DNA from 2 places in the Populibacterium corticicola genome. Region 2 is predicted to be linked to the other one. Evidence: predicted binding sites of a transcription regulator. Region 2 holds the regulator's gene; the other holds the start of a gene.
What was found. The regulator LexA, encoded in region 2, represses DNA repair genes until DNA is damaged. The targets are predictions, from matches to a motif close to TCGAACANNTGTTCGA.

Region 1: uvrA (excinuclease ABC subunit UvrA) is a predicted target of LexA. The motif match lies at 1,699-1,714, and genes of this name have one in related genera.

Annotation. Positions count from the first base shown of each region.
Region 1 is NZ_JBHUOP010000001.1:652,486-655,906, forward strand. Features, by position in the region: gene ACFSYH_RS03020 (TerC family protein) at 44-1,021, shown strand; gene ACFSYH_RS03025 (YciI family protein) at 1,275-1,565, opposite strand; gene uvrA (excinuclease ABC subunit UvrA) at 1,744-3,421, shown strand, end outside.
Region 2 is NZ_JBHUOP010000004.1:459,673-463,093, forward strand. Features, by position in the region: gene ACFSYH_RS11545 (acyltransferase) at 1-592, shown strand, start outside; gene lexA (transcriptional repressor LexA) at 802-1,503, opposite strand; gene ACFSYH_RS11555 (LysM peptidoglycan-binding domain-containing protein) at 1,767-2,156, shown strand; gene nrdR (transcriptional regulator NrdR) at 2,589-3,083, shown strand; gene ACFSYH_RS11565 (aldo/keto reductase) at 3,185-3,421, opposite strand, start outside.

The sequences.
Region 1 (3,421 bases), on a different contig from region 2:
CCCGAACTATGTACCGGAGGTTCTATTGCTAGATACCCAACACATGATCCTGTGGATCGTGACAGTAACCCTTATCATCGTCATGCTGACCGTCGACTTTGTCGGTCACGTCCGCAAACCACACGCTCCCAGCCTCAAAGAAGCTGGGATTTGGTCTGCCGTCTACGTTGCGATCGCGATCGTCTTCGGATTTATCATCTGGGGCGTCATGGGATCGACCGCCGGAGTCGAGTACTTCACCGGCTACGTCACCGAAAAGTCGTTGTCACTCGATAACCTTTTCGTGTTCATCCTCATCATGACCGCATTCCGGGTGCCTCGTGAGGACCAACAGAAGGTCCTGCTCTTCGGAATCGTCGTCGCGCTGATCTTCCGCACCTTCTTCATCCTGCTCGGCGCAGCGGTTATCGAGAACTACTCGTGGGTGTTCTACATCTTCGGGGCATTCCTGATCTGGACCGCGATTCACCAGGCAATGCCGCAGGAAGACGAGGAGTACAAGGAAAACGCGTTGATTCGCCAACTGCGCAAGGTACTCCCACTCACCGATGACTACGTGGGCGACAAGGTCTTCGTGAAGGTTGACGGCCGCCGCATGGTCACGCCCATGCTGATCGTGATGGTAGCGATCGGTTCTGCTGACCTGCTCTTCGCCGTCGACTCGATCCCAGCAATCTTCGGTATCACCCAAGACGCATACATCGTGTTTGCCGCCAACGCGTTCTCGCTGCTTGGCCTGCGTCAACTATTCTTCCTCGTGGACGGCCTGCTCGAGCGACTCGTGTACCTCAACTACGGTCTCGCCGTGATCCTCGGCTTTATCGGAGTCAAGTTGGTATTGCACGCGCTGCACGTCAACGAACTCTCGTTCATCAACGGTGGTCAGCCTGTTCTTGGCGCTCCAGAGATTAGTACGACCACCTCGATGCTCGTCATCTTTGGAACGTTGATCGTGACCACGATTGCATCCCTTATCAAGTCACGCAAGGACGATCGGGAGAAAGAACTCATCGACTCCTGAGGCTTACAGTCGTTGGGAATAGGGCCGTTGGTGGGCGCACAGTACTGCGGCACTAGAAGCATCTCAGAACTAGAGAGGCTCTCGGCACCATAGATACGGAGGGCTGGGTGACATCGCTTCACGCGAGTTCACCCAGCCCTCCGTCCATCACGCTGACTATCTACGCATACCAGCTAGATGCTGGAACGTAGCCGGATCGTCACCAAGCAAACGCACACCGAGCCGAGACGCACAATCAAGCACTACGGGCAGTTTAAGACTGCGCCCATTTGCCAATCACAATCTTCCACTCGACCACTGCGCGGTCCACTACCAGTCCTTGCAGCCAGAATGGATCCTGTGACAACAACTCAAGCGCCGCATCGGTATTCTCAGCGCGCACGATGATCAAGGCGCCCGACATATCGCCTTGACTCACAGGCCCCGAGGCAAGAATCGAGCCAGCCACAGCGAGAGCGCCGAGGTACGCACGGTGTGCTGGGCGGTGCTCGTCAAGCGCCGCCGTATCAGATGAGTAAACATAGGTGATCGCGTAGGTGTTCATACGTGAATCTAACCACAGAGCGCTTCCCTGACGATGAAACGTCTCGTGATCCATCGGCGTAAATCCGTCGTCCACCTGCACGAGTATGTGGCTGGGCAAGGGGTGGTGTTAAAAATCGAACGCACAACACGCTTCGAACATATGTACGATATGGCCGGTTGTCGCATAGAATGACACGGTGACTGATCGCTTAATTGTCCAGGGTGCCCGCGAACACAACCTGAAGAACATCAGTATTGATCTTCCGAGAGACCAACTGATCGTGTTCACGGGCCTATCCGGCTCCGGTAAATCCTCGCTCGCCTTTGACACCATCTTCGCTGAGGGGCAGCGACGCTATGTCGAATCCCTGTCCGCGTACGCGAGACAGTTCCTTGGACAGATGGATAAACCGGATGTGGACTTCATCGAAGGGCTTTCGCCGGCGGTTTCGATCGACCAGAAGTCCACAAACCGCAACCCCCGCTCGACCGTGGGCACCATCACCGAGGTACACGACTACCTGCGTCTGCTCTTTGCACGTGCCGGAACCCAGTTCTGCCCCGTCTGTCACGAGCGAATCACCGCCCAGACACCGCAGCAAATCGTGGACCGCCTCATGGCGCTAGAGGAGGGCACCCGCTTTCAGGTTCTCGCACCCGTCGTACGCGGACGCAAGGGGGAGTACCAGGAACTCTTCGCCGAACTACAGAGCAAGGGATTCGCTCGGGCCCGCGTTGACGGTGAGATCCACCAGTTGTCGTCCCCGCCGACACTCGAAAAGCAGATCAAGCACACCATTGAGGTCGTGGTTGACCGCCTGGCAATCAAACCGACGATCAAACAGCGCCTGACCGACTCGATTGAAACCGCTCTCACCGCTGCGGACGGTCTCGTTATAGTTGAATTCGTTGATCTTCCAGCCGACGATCCTGAACGGGAACGTCGCTTCTCAGAAAAGCGTGCCTGCCCGAACGACCATGAACTAACACTCGATGAGATCGAGCCACGCACGTTCTCCTTCAACGCACCCTACGGTGCCTGCTCTCAGTGCACGGGTATCGGTGTTCGCCTTGAGGTGGATCCGGATCTGGTCATCCCGGACGATGAGAAGTCGATCAACGAGGGCGCCATCGCGCCGTGGGCGGGTTCCTCCTCGGAGTACTATGACCGCGTGTTGATGGCACTCGCTGAGGAACTTGACTTCTCTCTCAACACCCCGTGGAAAGATCTGCCCGCCAACGTGCGAAAGGCCATCCTGCACGGCAAGGACTTTAAGGTCCAGGTCAAATATCGCAACCGTTGGGGGCGTGACCGCGCCTATACAACCGGCTTCGAGGGTGTCATCGCGACGATCAAACGGCGTCACGAGGAAACCGACTCGGAGTGGTCAAAGGACAAGTACGAAGCCTTCATGCGCGAGGTCCCATGCCCAACCTGTAAGGGCACCCGCCTCAAGCCCGAGGTGCTTGCGGTGAAGGTCGGTGGCAAATCCATCGCGGAAATCTCGGAGATGTCGATCAAGGAGTGCAAGCCATTCCTTGACGCCTTGGAACTCACCGAGCGTGAGGCCAAGATCGCTGCCGCCGTTCTCAAGGAAATCCAGGACCGCCTGGGCTTCCTGCTCGACGTGGGACTCGACTACCTGACACTGTCACGCGCAGCAGGAACCCTGTCCGGCGGTGAGGCGCAGCGCATTCGCCTTGCCACGCAGATCGGCTCGGGACTCGTTGGCGTGTTGTACGTACTGGACGAGCCGTCGATCGGTCTGCACCAGCGAGACAACCGCCGCCTGATCGATACGCTCACGCGTTTGCGGGACTTGGGTAACACCCTCATCGTGGTTGAACACGATGAAGACACCATCCGCACGGCAG
Region 2 (3,421 bases):
GCTGGACTGGGAACGCGTAGGTTCGCACGCGCCCACCCACCTGCGCACCCTCCTGGGCTGGCTCATCGCCGCCGTGGACGACGAGACGGGTATGTGGGGGAGCGCTGCCGACGACGGCGACCTGCTGCAGATGGTCAACGGCTACTACCGCCTCACGCGCGGTACGTTCGCGCAGTTCGGTGTGGCGCCGCCACACCCGGAGAGGGTGATCGACACGGTACTGCAACATGTGCGCCGGGGAGAGTGCTTCGCGATGTCGCGCCAGGACGCCTGCAATGTGCTCGACGTGCTGCATCCACTGCGCTTGGCAGGGGCGTACACTCGCCATCGCGCAAGCGAGGTCACGGAGGTGGCTCGCACGCTGCTGGCCGATGCGCTCGCTCGCTATATACCGGGAGAGGGCTTTGCGTTCGCCGCGGTGGAGTCGCCCGGTATTGATGCGGAGCAGCGCGCACCAGGCCTGCAGGGCACGGAGATGTGGCTCACCATTGTCTGGCTTGCCGCAGACCTGCTCGGGCTGTCCGGCAACCTGACCTACGAGCCACGGGGCGTGCATCGGTCAGTCCCCGAGACGGTTCTGTCCTCGTCCTAGACCGCTGCTGTATCGCGGGCCGTTATTCGGGGCGGAACGACAACATTCGCCACCCGCACCCGCCGAGGACGACGCGGTGCCACCATCAGCGCCATCCTCATCTGGCTACCTCATATGGGAGACGTGCTCTGGCCGCAAAGCCTAGAAACGAACGCAGAGGGGCGCGGAAGCCACATGGTTTCCGCGCCCCCTCGTGTCTACTGCCAGAGCTACAGGCTGCGCATCACTGAGACGACACGGCCAAGAATCGTTGCATCATCACCCAAGATCGGTTCATACGCAGGGTTGTGTGGCATGAGCCAGATATGTCCTTCCTTGCGCTTGAATGTCTTCACGGTTGCCTCGCCATCCAGCATCGCAGCGACTATTTCACCGTTCTCTGCCGTGTTCTGGTGTCTGACAACCACCCAGTCACCATCGCAGATGGCGGCATCCACCATTGAGTCGCCTGAGACCTTCAACATGTACAGGTCTCCGTCCCCCACGAGTTGCTTGGGGAGCGTAAAGACATCCTCCACATCCTGCTCGGCCAGAATCGGCGAACCTGCGGCGATGCGTCCGACCAGTGGAACGTCCCGTGTGACGCTTGATTCTGCGAACACAGGCAACTGAACGACGGTGGTTGCCGCCTCCGCATCTTTCCCTGTGCGCGCGAGGGTGTTCGTTGCTGATTCCTCGTCCTCGAGAGACACGACCTCGATTGCCCGAGGGCGGTTTGGGTCCCTACGGATGAAACCGCGCTCCTCAAGCACGTTCAACTGGTGCTTGACCGAAGAGGGACTCGTCAGGCCGATTGCCGCACCGATCTCGCGCAGGGTTGGCGGGTAGCCGCGCGAGTCGAGGGACTGCGCGATTGTTTCGAGAACAGCTTGCTGCCGCTTAGATAGCTGGTCTCGCTCTGGTGTCTCCATGCGCCAAACTCCTGCGTGTGGTTCGAATGTCAGATGGTTCTGGTGAACTTTGCCTGTAAGCAAGACTAGGCAATTTCACCTCGGGATTCAAACATTTGTTCGAGTGAGTCTCCGGGAGGTCTTGCATTCGAACCAGTTTTTCGTACACTTGTTCTAACGAACATATGTTCGAATCGCTGGTTTGGGTACATGGTTTCTGGCGGGCAGTGGTTGTTGCTCATCGTTTCGGCTTGGTGAGTGCTGTTGATTGAAGGAGTGGACGGATGGCAATGCAAGCGCAGACTGGAATCATTATCGAGTTTCCGGCATCGCATGCTGCGGAGCGTCGGGTTTCGCGCGAGCGCTACGGGCGGTCGGGTCTGCGGGGCCTGCGCCTGACGCGACGTGGACGTTTCGTGGTGTGGGCTTTTGCCATCGTGCTGTCGGTGATTGTGGGTGCGATGCTTGGAGGGGTCGCGGCTGCGGGGGAGGCGCCCGAGGGTATCCCGGTGACGGTTCATTCCGTGGAGCAGGGCGAGACGCTGTGGGCTCTCGCGTCAGGGATTAATCCGGGTAAGGACAATCGCGATGTCGTCTTTGAGATCATGCGTTTGAATGGCATGTCGGATGGATCGCTCAAGGCTGGTCAAACCTTGCTTTTGCCCAGTTATTAGGATTACGCAACAGGGTAGTTGCGTAATCGCCAAACATGCCTTAAGTTAGTAATACCTAACAAGAGGGCTGGGGGGCTGTCTGTTAGGGGAAAGCATTCCGCTTTCGGTTTCATCTCATCCTTCCTACGTGGTGCGGCGAGTCGCCACGCAAGTCGAAGGTTGGGCGCTCTGGAATGGGGCACAGCCTAGGCTGTGCCCCATTCGGCATTTTGGGGCCAGGCCCATCAGCACTGTGTGGGTTATTCTTCGCCGTTGTGTGCCTTTATGTTGCGCATAACGGCGAACAAACCCACACATCGGTGGGGTCATATGGGTGCTGGAGAGTTCCTTGTGATTAGTGCGTGATGAATTGAGTGCCAGGGAACTGACGGGTACACCAGTCGGGTAACGTAAAATGAACCGGAAGTTAAACCCAACCGGTAGGAGCACGACGTGCATTGCCCGTTCTGCAGGCACCCAGACTCACGAGTCGTCGATTCCCGCACGTCCGAGGACGGATCAGCGATCCGTCGACGCAGGCAGTGCCCCAAGTGTATGAAGCGATTCACAACAATCGAGACAGCCAGTCTCTCGGTGGTGAAACGATCCGGCGTGACCGAGCCGTTCTCCAGAGAGAAAGTCATCAACGGCGTACGTAAAGCCTGCCAAGGACGGCCAGTATCTGATGACGATCTTGCTGTTCTCGCTCAAAAGGTCGAAGAGTCTATCCGCTCAATGGGACTCGCAGAACTCGACGCCTACGAGGTAGGCCTTACCATTCTCGGTCCGCTTCGGGAACTGGATGAAGTTGCATATCTGCGCTTCGCAAGCGTCTACCAAGCATTCGAGTCGCTCGAAGACTTCGAAGCCGCGATTGAGCTCTTGCGCAAGGAACGCGAAGAACAGGCCGAGGGAGAAGCCGCCGAAGCAGGATCGGCTGAGCAGTAATCCTCGCTACTCACATCCTGCAAAGGGACTGAACGTCAAACGGTGCCGTGCTGGAGGACAACCCTCTAGCGCGGCACCGTTTTGACCAGTTGGCACTGCTGCTATAGATCGCTAGAGCGAGAGGCCCACAGGTTGAGGCCGCCGTCCACAGCGGTCGCTTCGATCTGCCTCAGTTGCGCATCGGTGAACTCGAGATCGAGCACCGCATCGAGGTTCTCGCTGAGCTGTTCCACAGTACGCGCACCAACGATGACCGAGGTTATCTCTGGGCGGCGTAGTGTCCAGGCGAGAGCCATCTGGGCGAGAGACTGCCCACGCTCGACCGCAATGTCATTCAA